Regions from separate parts of the Shewanella bicestrii genome, predicted to be linked through region 3. Evidence: riboswitches for the same ligand, from Rfam matches in the RefSeq annotation. Region 3 holds a riboswitch; each other region holds the start of a gene.
What was found. Region 3 has a riboswitch for cyclic di-GMP ahead of gbpA (N-acetylglucosamine-binding protein GbpA). Riboswitches for the same ligand answer to the same signal wherever they lie in the genome.
Positions count from the first base shown of each region.

Region 1: linked by a shared signal. The riboswitch ahead of CF168_RS03055 (hypothetical protein) and the one ahead of gbpA (N-acetylglucosamine-binding protein GbpA) in region 3 are both predicted to bind cyclic di-GMP.
Region 2: linked by a shared signal. The riboswitch ahead of CF168_RS05930 (glycosyl hydrolase family 18 protein) and the one ahead of gbpA (N-acetylglucosamine-binding protein GbpA) in region 3 are both predicted to bind cyclic di-GMP.

Region 1 covers NZ_CP022358.1:675,073-678,354, reverse strand. The annotation lists gene CF168_RS22620 (S8 family peptidase) at 1-385, opposite strand, end outside; gene CF168_RS03060 (thioredoxin family protein) at 646-1,008, shown strand; gene CF168_RS03055 (hypothetical protein) at 1,155-1,721, opposite strand; cyclic di-GMP riboswitch class I at 1,807-1,896, opposite strand; gene CF168_RS03050 (ATP-binding cassette domain-containing protein) at 2,065-3,282, opposite strand, start outside.
Region 2 covers NZ_CP022358.1:1,340,753-1,344,034, forward strand. The annotation lists gene CF168_RS05920 (aminopeptidase P family protein) at 1-204, opposite strand, end outside; gene CF168_RS05925 (ROK family protein) at 567-1,358, shown strand; cyclic di-GMP riboswitch class I at 1,837-1,925, shown strand; gene CF168_RS05930 (glycosyl hydrolase family 18 protein) at 2,034-3,282, shown strand, end outside.
Region 3 covers NZ_CP022358.1:3,706,905-3,710,186, reverse strand. The annotation lists gene katB (catalase KatB) at 1-118, shown strand, start outside; gene CF168_RS16250 (TMEM165/GDT1 family protein) at 189-746, opposite strand; cyclic di-GMP riboswitch class I at 1,149-1,244, shown strand; gene gbpA (N-acetylglucosamine-binding protein GbpA) at 1,370-2,845, shown strand.

The sequences.
Region 1 (3,282 bases), 1.8 Mb from region 3:
TATAGGCTTTGAGCTGGGGCTGGTTTAAGTTGAGCGGTGCTTTGGTATTTCGTGCCTTAGCAACCGTAGTCTGTGTCGCGGCCAACTGACCGACACCACCCTGATAGGTCGAAATAGGAGCATCACTAAGTTGTACTATATACTTGTGAACACCTTGAATATCGGCTTCAGCATTGAAGACTGCATGTTGTTTTTTAATTGTTTTATTGACTTGGTTTTCCCAAGTAAAAGTGTCTTCCGCTAATGGTTTGGGCGCGTAATCCGCAGGTGCGGGTCCCCATGCTGAAGACGGTTCGACCGTATTAAGTGCGCTTGTTGAAGCAATACCGCTTCCAACGTATAAAGCGGTCGCCACCATCACGGCGACTTTATTGTGTGTAAGCATTATCTTCCCTTTTATCCACGATTAACTGTCATTAAATGCAACATAATTACAACATCGCGGATAATTGCCGTTAGTGCATAAGGCGTCAATTCGATAAGGGCGTTTGCTACAAAATGCTACTTGTAAAACAATGTATTAAATAAAATACAGCCCCCATTTCGTGAGGTTTAACTAAGTGATAAATGGGGATGTTTATCATCCCTAACGCTGGTTAAATGTTAAAAAATTGCAGCATTAAAAAACCGTCAGAGAGTGAGTAAATGAGCCATCCAACCGTACATCAAATTGAATCTCGAGCCATGCTCGACACACTGTTGAATCAACACCATGCGGTAGTTTTGCTCTTTGGGGCACCAAGCTGTGGTGTGTGTCAGGCCCTAAAGCCTCAGATTGCGGATTTGTTGGCGAGAGAGTTTCCCCAAATGGCGCTGGCATATATCGATTGTGAGGCCCAAGGCGAGATTGCCGCTAGCTACCAGGTCTTTAGTTTGCCAGTGGTCGAAACCGTGTTTTATGGCAAAACCTTTGGGCGTTTCTCGAAGGTGTTTTCATTGAATGATATCCGTCACGCCATCGCGCGGCCTTACTCATTAGTATCGCAAGAACACACTGAGGAAGAATGAGTGATCTAGAATCGAATACCGTCCTAACAATCGAACAAAGCAACAAGAGCTGGTATTGATGATAAGGAGTCCCATAACAACGAGACTCCGAATTCGATTGTGGTTAAGGAGTCACTACAATAGAAGATAAACTGACACTTCCCGACTTATTCGGTGATAGGTAAATCGAACCAATCACTAGGTTCTGCGTCCTGCGGGGCAAAGCGTACTTGCAATAATGGGCTTTCACTGCCTTCATATTTTATGGAGTCTTCAACAACAGTTTTCCCCGCCCCTTTTCCGCCACAACTTGCCACTGAATTGGTTGAGTTAACCGAATTTAGTGCAACCGAATTACCAGTTAACGTAAAACCTGTCACCATCTGTTGCTTATTTTTGCGAGAATCAAAATTGACCACTTTATTTATATCATAGGAAATTTCCGCCTCTTCACTATGATATTTGAGAGTCCCTTGGTTATTCGCGCTCCCATTTGTTGTACCCGAGCTACCCGTCCACCATTCACAGGTCCAAGTCACTGTACCTTCAGCAAAAAAGCGGAACTCTAGAGCAGAGGCATTCGTCTGTAATTGGCTATTATTCCAGTCAAATACCGATTGAATATCTCCTTTGCCAATAAAACCATTACCATTTTCATCATAGGTAACAGTGGCATTAACGGAACTTGCAAACACAAAGGTAGCTAACGCTACGAGTGTCGATTTAAATTTCATATATTCTCCGAAAGGTAAAAAACAAATATCCATATCCCGTTAGCGCATGCATTGGGTTTGCATATCGCCAAGGTTTTTCACCTGATTCGGCAACTCAGCCATCTTAATAACAGCCTGTACAATAAGATCCGAAGCTTTGCGACCCCGTTTCACAACGGGTGTGCCTGTTCGTCAGTTGACGTAGGAAAATAAGCCAAGCTTAAAATCCTACTATAAGATGATAGATAAAAATGAAGGCGTCAAACTTTAGTATTAAATTTATTCGACGTTAAGCGGTTGAATAACTAACGCTTATGGCAACCAGCCGCTGTTAATCATCCGCATTTAACAGGGAGTAAGCCCCCTAATCAGGACTGCGACTCACCTCTACCGAATAACCTTCATCCTGCTTGATAAAATCGACAAAGTTTTTGATGGCGGGCAAGGCATCTTCCCTATGGTGGGAGACGTACAACAATTGGCTGAGATGATGCTCGGCAATCATATCCAAAGCCCGCATCACTAAGGTGCGATTGATAAAGTCGAGCCCTTGATATGGCTCATCCAAAATCAATAATAACGGCTGTTTAATCAAGGCTCGACCTATGAGTAATAGCCGCTGTTGACCGTAATCCAGTTTTTTAAAGCCCGTGCTAGCAAACTCACTCATGTGCAAAATTGCCAACCACTCCTTGGCCAGATCCAATTGGGGTTTAGTGGGCTTGTGATACAGGCCGATGGAATCGTAAAAACCTGACAATAAGACATCGAGCGCCGAACAACTGACGCGATACTGTAAATGCAATGCCGACGACACTATGCCAATCCGTTGTTTAATCTGCCAAATACTCTCACCGCTACCACGGGGTCGGCCAAAGAGGGTAATGTCATTGCTGTAGCACTGGGGATGGTCGCCCAAAATCAGTCCGAGCAGAGTACTCTTGCCACAACCATTGGGCCCTCGCACTTGCCAATGCTGGCCCGCGCTAATCCGCCAATTCACCCCTTTAAAAATCAAGCCGCTCACATATTCGACCTTGCCGTTTTTAATGTCGACTATCGGGTCAAACGCCTCGGCATTGTGGCGTTGACGCGCCATCAATGCCAAGAGTTCGGCGCTGCGGCTGGCCGAAAGCGCATTAAGCTGCGCCATCACAGGATGTGTATGCCACTGCTCAATCGACATGGGCGCGCTTAGTTGATGCACATGCTGACCCGATTTGAGCATATCGCTATTAAACAGCGCCACATGGCTAATACAGGGCGGTAATTCTTCTTGGCGTGAGGTAATGATTAGCAGCTGCGTATGTTCGGCAACCTCCACCAGTAACTGCGACAGGCTAAGCTGATGCTCGATATCCAGCCCTGCATAAGGGTCATCTAAAATCAGCAGGTTGGGCTCAGTTGCCAGCGCCCGCGCTAACATCACTCGCCGGGTTTCACCGGTCGATAACTGCCTAAACCCGCGATGCTTTAAATGGGTTAATTCAACTTTCTGTAAAATGGCCGCCAAGTGTGCATCATTTAGGCAGCATTCCTGCACCAATGACTCGACCGTCGAGCCGTAATCGAGTTCGTCCTT
Region 2 (3,282 bases), 2.4 Mb from region 3:
GTCCTTTAAGACAATGGCCATGCCCGCTGAGCCAGTAAAATCCGTTGCCCAGTACAGACGCTCGTTATGCTCAGGCACATATTCGCCTAAGTACTCGTCCGCGCGCGGGATGATAAAGGCATCTAAATTGGCACTGGTGAGTTCACTACGAATGGCGGCAAGACGGTTAGCAATCTTATTAGGCTGTTGGGATGATAATGACATAGGGGCTCCAAATATTGGCATTGGCGGCTGACGTAGGCAGCCAAAATTATAATGCGTAATGCTGGCGAAAAGGATGCGAATTGGCGGCGATTATCGCAAGCTCAACGGCTAAGATGCAAGGGGATGGAATAAAGGATTTTGTATACAATTTTGTTTTTTCGGCATCACTTTGCAGTAACAAGGGTTGTGATCTTAGACTAATTTCCAAATTGAAATGTTATCTTTATCACTCAGTTCTTCCGACTAATTCTTACAAATTAGCTACTTAAGTTTTATTCAATCGCTAATATTTACCCATTATGCTAACATTCGCCATCTCCGCTCGGGGTCAGAGGGGAGCACATGTATCAGTGGAGTTGGCGATGCAAACATTAACAATAGACGTGGGCGGTAGCAAAGCCCTGTTTGAACTTCAACTCAAGGGGCATACAGAACAATATAAAATCCCCACGGGTGAAGGCTTTAAAATTGAAGATTTAAATGATCAAATCGCGGCGCTGGAACGGGATTATGATTTACAGCACTACCATTTAGCGATCGCTGTACCAGGACTCGTACAACAGAATCGTTTGGTGTCCTGTAAATCGCTGCCCGGTCTCAATGGGCTAAGCTTTGAAACCTTGAAAACCCAAGGTGAACTTAAGTTTATCTGCAATGATATCGACGCCGGTATGCAGGCAACCTGTGATGAAAAATATGCCTGTGAGTTGTTAGTCATGTGTGGCACTGGGATTGGCATGTCGATCGCGTTGAGCGGCAAGGCTTTTACGGGGGCTACGGGAGTGGCGGGGGAGCTTGGGCATTGCCGAGTGATGACGGAGGCGGGGGAGTTTAGTCTCGAGCAGCTCGCCAGCGGCGATTCTATCCGCAGCCGTAAGATTTCCACCGCCGATGATTTATATCTCGCCGGCACTTATCTGGGAATGGGGTTAGCGTGGGCGGTCAATCTGTTTAATCCTAATCGGATTTGGTTAGCGGGCGGCATGATGAACAGCGCGCCGTACTACAAGGGTTGTCTGGATAGTTTAAGACGCATGGCTCTCAGTGCACCGTTAGCCGAAATGAAGATTAATCGTGTCGATGATATGGAGACCTTAGTCTGTCGTGGCTTATCGGTGATCTTGGCTAGGGATTACTCGAAGGACGCCGCCTAACGGTTTTCGATTGAGGTGCGGATAGACCAAGATTGAGGTGTGATAAGTTCGTTCAGGCTATTAATCTTGGCTTACTGACGCTGATATTGGTTCAGATATTGGTTTCTTTTGGGTCGAGAACAACAGCATGCGGCCATCGGATTTGTGTGTTTGCAGTGCACTCTGCATATCACCTCGTTCGATGACCGCATTTTTGTTTGCACGAGTTATCAAGTTGCGTCTTGCAAACCGCTTTCTTAAGACTTTCGATTTATTTTTATTGTCTTCCCTATTGGCGATACGAGTCGATGATAGGAGCCATAGCTTAAGCAATCCTTTTAAATACAATTCATTGCTTATTTTTTGCACTCAATGGTTTTACTTTTCTTTAAAGCCAATACTGCGTTGATAATCGGTACAACGGCCCGTTTGTTAATATTTAGTTGCAATTTAACGCTATAGCGGCATATGCTAATTAACGCAATGACAACGTTGTCATTAGTGAAAAAGGCAAACCAATTGAAAGATTGGGACGCAAAGCCTCCGGTCTAAGGGTTCGTTTGTACCTATGATAGCGGGGATACCACAGGTTGTTTCTTCATGCTGCCGTTGTACGCACATGGTTTTAAGAGTGTTGTTTCCTGTCTACGCTTTGTTTGCCTTATTGATGCATAACTTACTCAATAGGGAAATCTCATGTTTAAGACTCAAATCTCCACCTCGGCGATGCTGGTGGCCTCTGTGCTGGCATCCGCTGCCAGTTTTCAAGCCTTTGCGGCGCTCCCCGGTAAACCGACTTTAGGTTGGGGGGAAACCAAGTTTGCCATTATCGAGGTGAATCAAGCTGCCTCAGCCTATAACCAATTAGTGACGGTTAAAGATGCCGCCGATGTGTCGGTGACGTGGAACTTATATAACGGCGATATCGGCAATAAGGCGCAGGTGTTACTCAATGGAAATGTAGCATGGGAAGGTCCATCGAGTGCGGCGGGTACGGCCAATTTCAAGGTCAATAAGGGCGGGCGCTATCAAATGCGCGTGCAGCTTTGTAATAACGAAGGTTGCAGCGCCAGTGATGCGAGGGAAATCTTAGTCGCCGATACCGATGGCAGTCATTTACTGCCACTCAATGCGCCTTTGAAAGAAAACAATCGTCCCTATGCGAATAAATCCGGCAAAGTGGTGGGAAGTTACTTTGTGGAGTGGGGTGTTTATGGGCGTAAGTTCCCCGTCGATAAGATCCCAGCACAAAACTTAACCCATATTTTATATGGCTTTACACCGATTTGTGGCGGCAATGGCATCAATGACAGCTTAAAGGAAATCGAAGGCAGCTTTGAGGCATTGCAGCGCGCCTGTGCTGGCCGTGCTGATTTTAAAGTGGCGATCCACGACCCTTGGGCAGCGGTACAAATGCCGCAGGCGGGGGTGAGTGAGTATTCCGATCCCTACAAAGGCAACTTTGGTCAATTGATGGCGTTAAAACAAGCCTATCCCGATCTGAAGATCCTCCCCTCCGTTGGTGGCTGGACGCTCTCCGATCCCTTCTACTTTTTAGGGGATAAAACCAAGCGCGATACCTTTGTCGCCTCAGTGAAGGAATTTTTACAGACCTGGAAGTTCTTCGATGGTGTCGATATCGACTGGGAATTCCCCGGCGGCAGTGGTGCTAACCCAAGCTTAGGTAATGCCAACGACGGACAAACCTATGTCACCCTGATGCGTGAACTGCGGGCGATGCTCGATGAGCTCAGCGCCGAAACCGGACGCACCTATGAGCTGACGTCGGCCATCAGTGCGGGTGGCGATAAGATTGCTAAGGTCGATTATCAGGCGGCGCAGCAATATATGGATTACATCTTCCTGATGAGTTACGACTTTAACGGCGGCTGGACCAATACAGAGCTTGGACATCAAACCAATCTCTATGAGGCGAGCTGGGATC
Region 3 (3,282 bases):
AACGATTTCTGGCTCACTGCGTCAGGCAAGTGTAGAGGTACAGCAACGTATGCTGGCACATTTCCACAAAGCCGATGCTGATTACGGTCAACGTATCCAAACTGCACTCGGGTTATAAGTTAATTCGTTAACCCCATAAAAAAGGCCAGTGTTATCACTGGCCTTTTTGTTTATCTTCATTTTATCAATCAGTTAACCATTAAGGTTGCTACGCCGAGCAGGGCAAACAAAATTGCGCAGCCCCTGTGGATCCACTTCATTGGTAATTTTTCGGCACTAAAATGTCCCGCAATAACCACTGGGACGTTCGCTAGCAACATACCCAAAGTAGTACCTGCAACCACCATGGCTAAGGCATCGTATTTAGCGGCTAAAACGACAGTTGCGATTTGGGTTTTGTCGCCCATTTCGGCGATAAAGAACAGAATAAAGGTCGCAACAAAGGGTCCCATCTTATAGAAACGGCTCTCTTCGGCGTCCACTTTATCGGGGATCAGTACCCAGAGTGCAATCGCAAAGAAGGAGGCGGCAACCAAGTAGCGTGCTACATCTGGGCTCACCCAGTTAATCGCCCATTGGCCAAGCCAGGCGGCGGCAAAATGGTTAAACAGAGTCGAGAGTAAAATACCCATGATAATCGCGGTTTTATTTTTAAATCTTGCAGCGAGTAATAGGGCAAGCAGTTGGGTTTTATCGCCAATCTCGGCGATGGCAACCGTAAAGGTTGAGGCGAGTAACGCTTCCAAGTGTGATCCTTTTAGGGGTGGTTTTTGACATAAGCACAATAGACCGTCCACCCCTAGGTGCGGTTACTGTGCTCAGGTCTTGCAGGACAAATCGATGATTTGCTGTGAACACCATGGCATGCGGCCAAGTATGTTGATGTTCACCCTGAATATCGATGGCTCGAAATCCAGTTAGCTACTCCCCCGAAGCGAGGTGGGCATTATACCCAAGTGCAACAGGGTTTCAAGATTAAACTCATCGAGTCAGAGGGCAAATAATCTGACAGGTGCCAATAAAATACCGCTCAGTGTTTTGTAACGCATTGAATTGTAATAATTTAAATTTTGACAACGCTGTCTTTTGTTGTTAGGTTAGCCGGGTCTCAATGTTTAAGTTACATACTGTTAACTTAAATGGAGATCCACCGTATTTGGCAAACTAATTGAAAAATTAGGACGCAAAGCCTCCGGTCTAAGGTTGTAAAGGGATGTTGAAACTAAGATAGCGGGGTTGCCTCAGAATTGAGCTGATGCTTTCAATTCTTTGAAAAATAAACGGCTTTGCTTAATGCTGTTTTGCCTAAATACCACTTTTATACCTATGCCAATCTCGTCGAGAAAGGCGCCCTACGGAGTACAATAAAGTGGCACATCTAACTGCTTTTACATCAATCACAAATGCTAACCGTAAACACCCAAAACTGGCTCGTTTAAGCCTGATTGCCTTGGCCCTAAGCGCTACGAGTGCGCTAGTTAGCCAAACGGCGTCGGCCCACGGTTATGTGGTTTCACCTGAATCACGTTCATATGCCTGTAAAACTGGCAGCAATTTAAACTGCGGCGCCGTTCAATGGGAACCGCAAAGTGTTGAAGGCCCATCAGGTTTTCCTGAGTCAGGCCCTGCCGACGGCAAAATTGCCAGTGCAGCCAACGCGGCGTTTTCTCCCTTGGATGAACAGAGCCCAAGTCGTTGGTCTAAGCATGACATTAAGTCGGGTTGGAATGACTTTAGCTGGCAGTTCACCGCTAACCATGTGACCCGCAATTGGCGTTACTATTTAACTCGTCAAGGCTGGGATCAAAACCAAGCGTTGAGCCGTGCAAGCTTTGACTTAGCTCCCTTCTGTGTGGTCGACGGTGGCATGGTTCAGCCGCCTAAGTTAGTGACACATAACTGTTATGTGCCTGAAGACAGAAGCGGTTATCACGTGATTTTGGCCGTGTGGGAAGTGGGTGATACCACCAACAGTTTCTATAATGCTATCGATGTGAACTTTAGCTCAGGTGTTGTGGTGCCGGGCGAGTGGACCGATATTGGCGATATCAATCCGTCACTCGATCTTAAGGCGGGCGATAAGGTGATGACGCGGGTGTTTGATGCTAATGGCGAGCAAACTGCCAAGCAAACTCAGATAACCATTGCCGACACCACTCAAGGCGCCAAGCAAAATTGGCCATTCCTGTTAGCCAGTGCCATTAATGCCCAGCAGCCACAACTTAAGGCGGGGCAGAAGAATGCCTCAGGGGTGATCTCGCCCGTCTACGGTAAAAATGAGATTTATGCCGCGCCTAATTCGGGCCTAGAGCGAGTGGAAGTGAGCTTTGATATTGCGCCTGCGCCGGGCAATCAGCTCGATGTCACGTCACTGGCCGATGATTACACCATTGTCGATGGTGCCGCAAAGGTCAGTTTCGATGTCAGCACTAATGCGGAAATGCAGGTCTCGGCTTACCTGTTTAGCCACGATGGCACGGCAGCTGGATATGTCACGCAAGCGGTCAACAATACTAGTGCGAGTCTAGTGCTTGATGTCGTCGCGCCAAAGGCTGGCCATTATCACTTACAAGTGAAGGGCGAGCCGAAGCAAGGCGAAGTTATCCAGCAAAACTTCGATCTGTTCTTAAAAGATCAAACCACAGCGCCGGATGCCGATTTTGTCTTCCCCGAGGGAGTTAAAAACTATGTGGCGGGCACTAAAGTGCTGCAACCTAAAACTGGCAAGGTCTATCAATGTAAACCTTGGCCTTACAGCGGTTATTGCATGCAATGGTCGCCAACTGCAACTGGGTTTGAACCGGGTGTCGGCGGCTCTTGGAATATGGCTTGGACTGAGCTGTAATCGGTTAACTGGGGAATAAGCGGATTGTGAGTCGCGTTAATCCGCTTTAGCGCAATCCCGTATCCCCGTGAGCGAATCGCTAAACTGATTGATAAACCCTGCAATGCCACAGGTGTTGCAGGGTTTATTGTTTTGATAACAGTTCCGCCTCGATTTTTTATCTTTTACTCACATTTCCCCTTCGGATAGCCAAAGCGGCGTCATCTTTGTCTATAACTGGCTTGCCCGCTGGGGTTGGCTCTGTTAATGTCCAGAGCTATCTTCTTTTACGCGCGATGTCGCTGCTTTGCTAAGGCAATCACGGTTGAAATTAATGTCACTTTTCTGCAAACGATTTAGTTAGCCTCAATGGCGACTGGGTTGAAATATTCAAAAGCTATTGGGGCCAATTGATCTGCTCTTTGAGATCGGATTGGATGCTTTAAGTTTAGTGACGC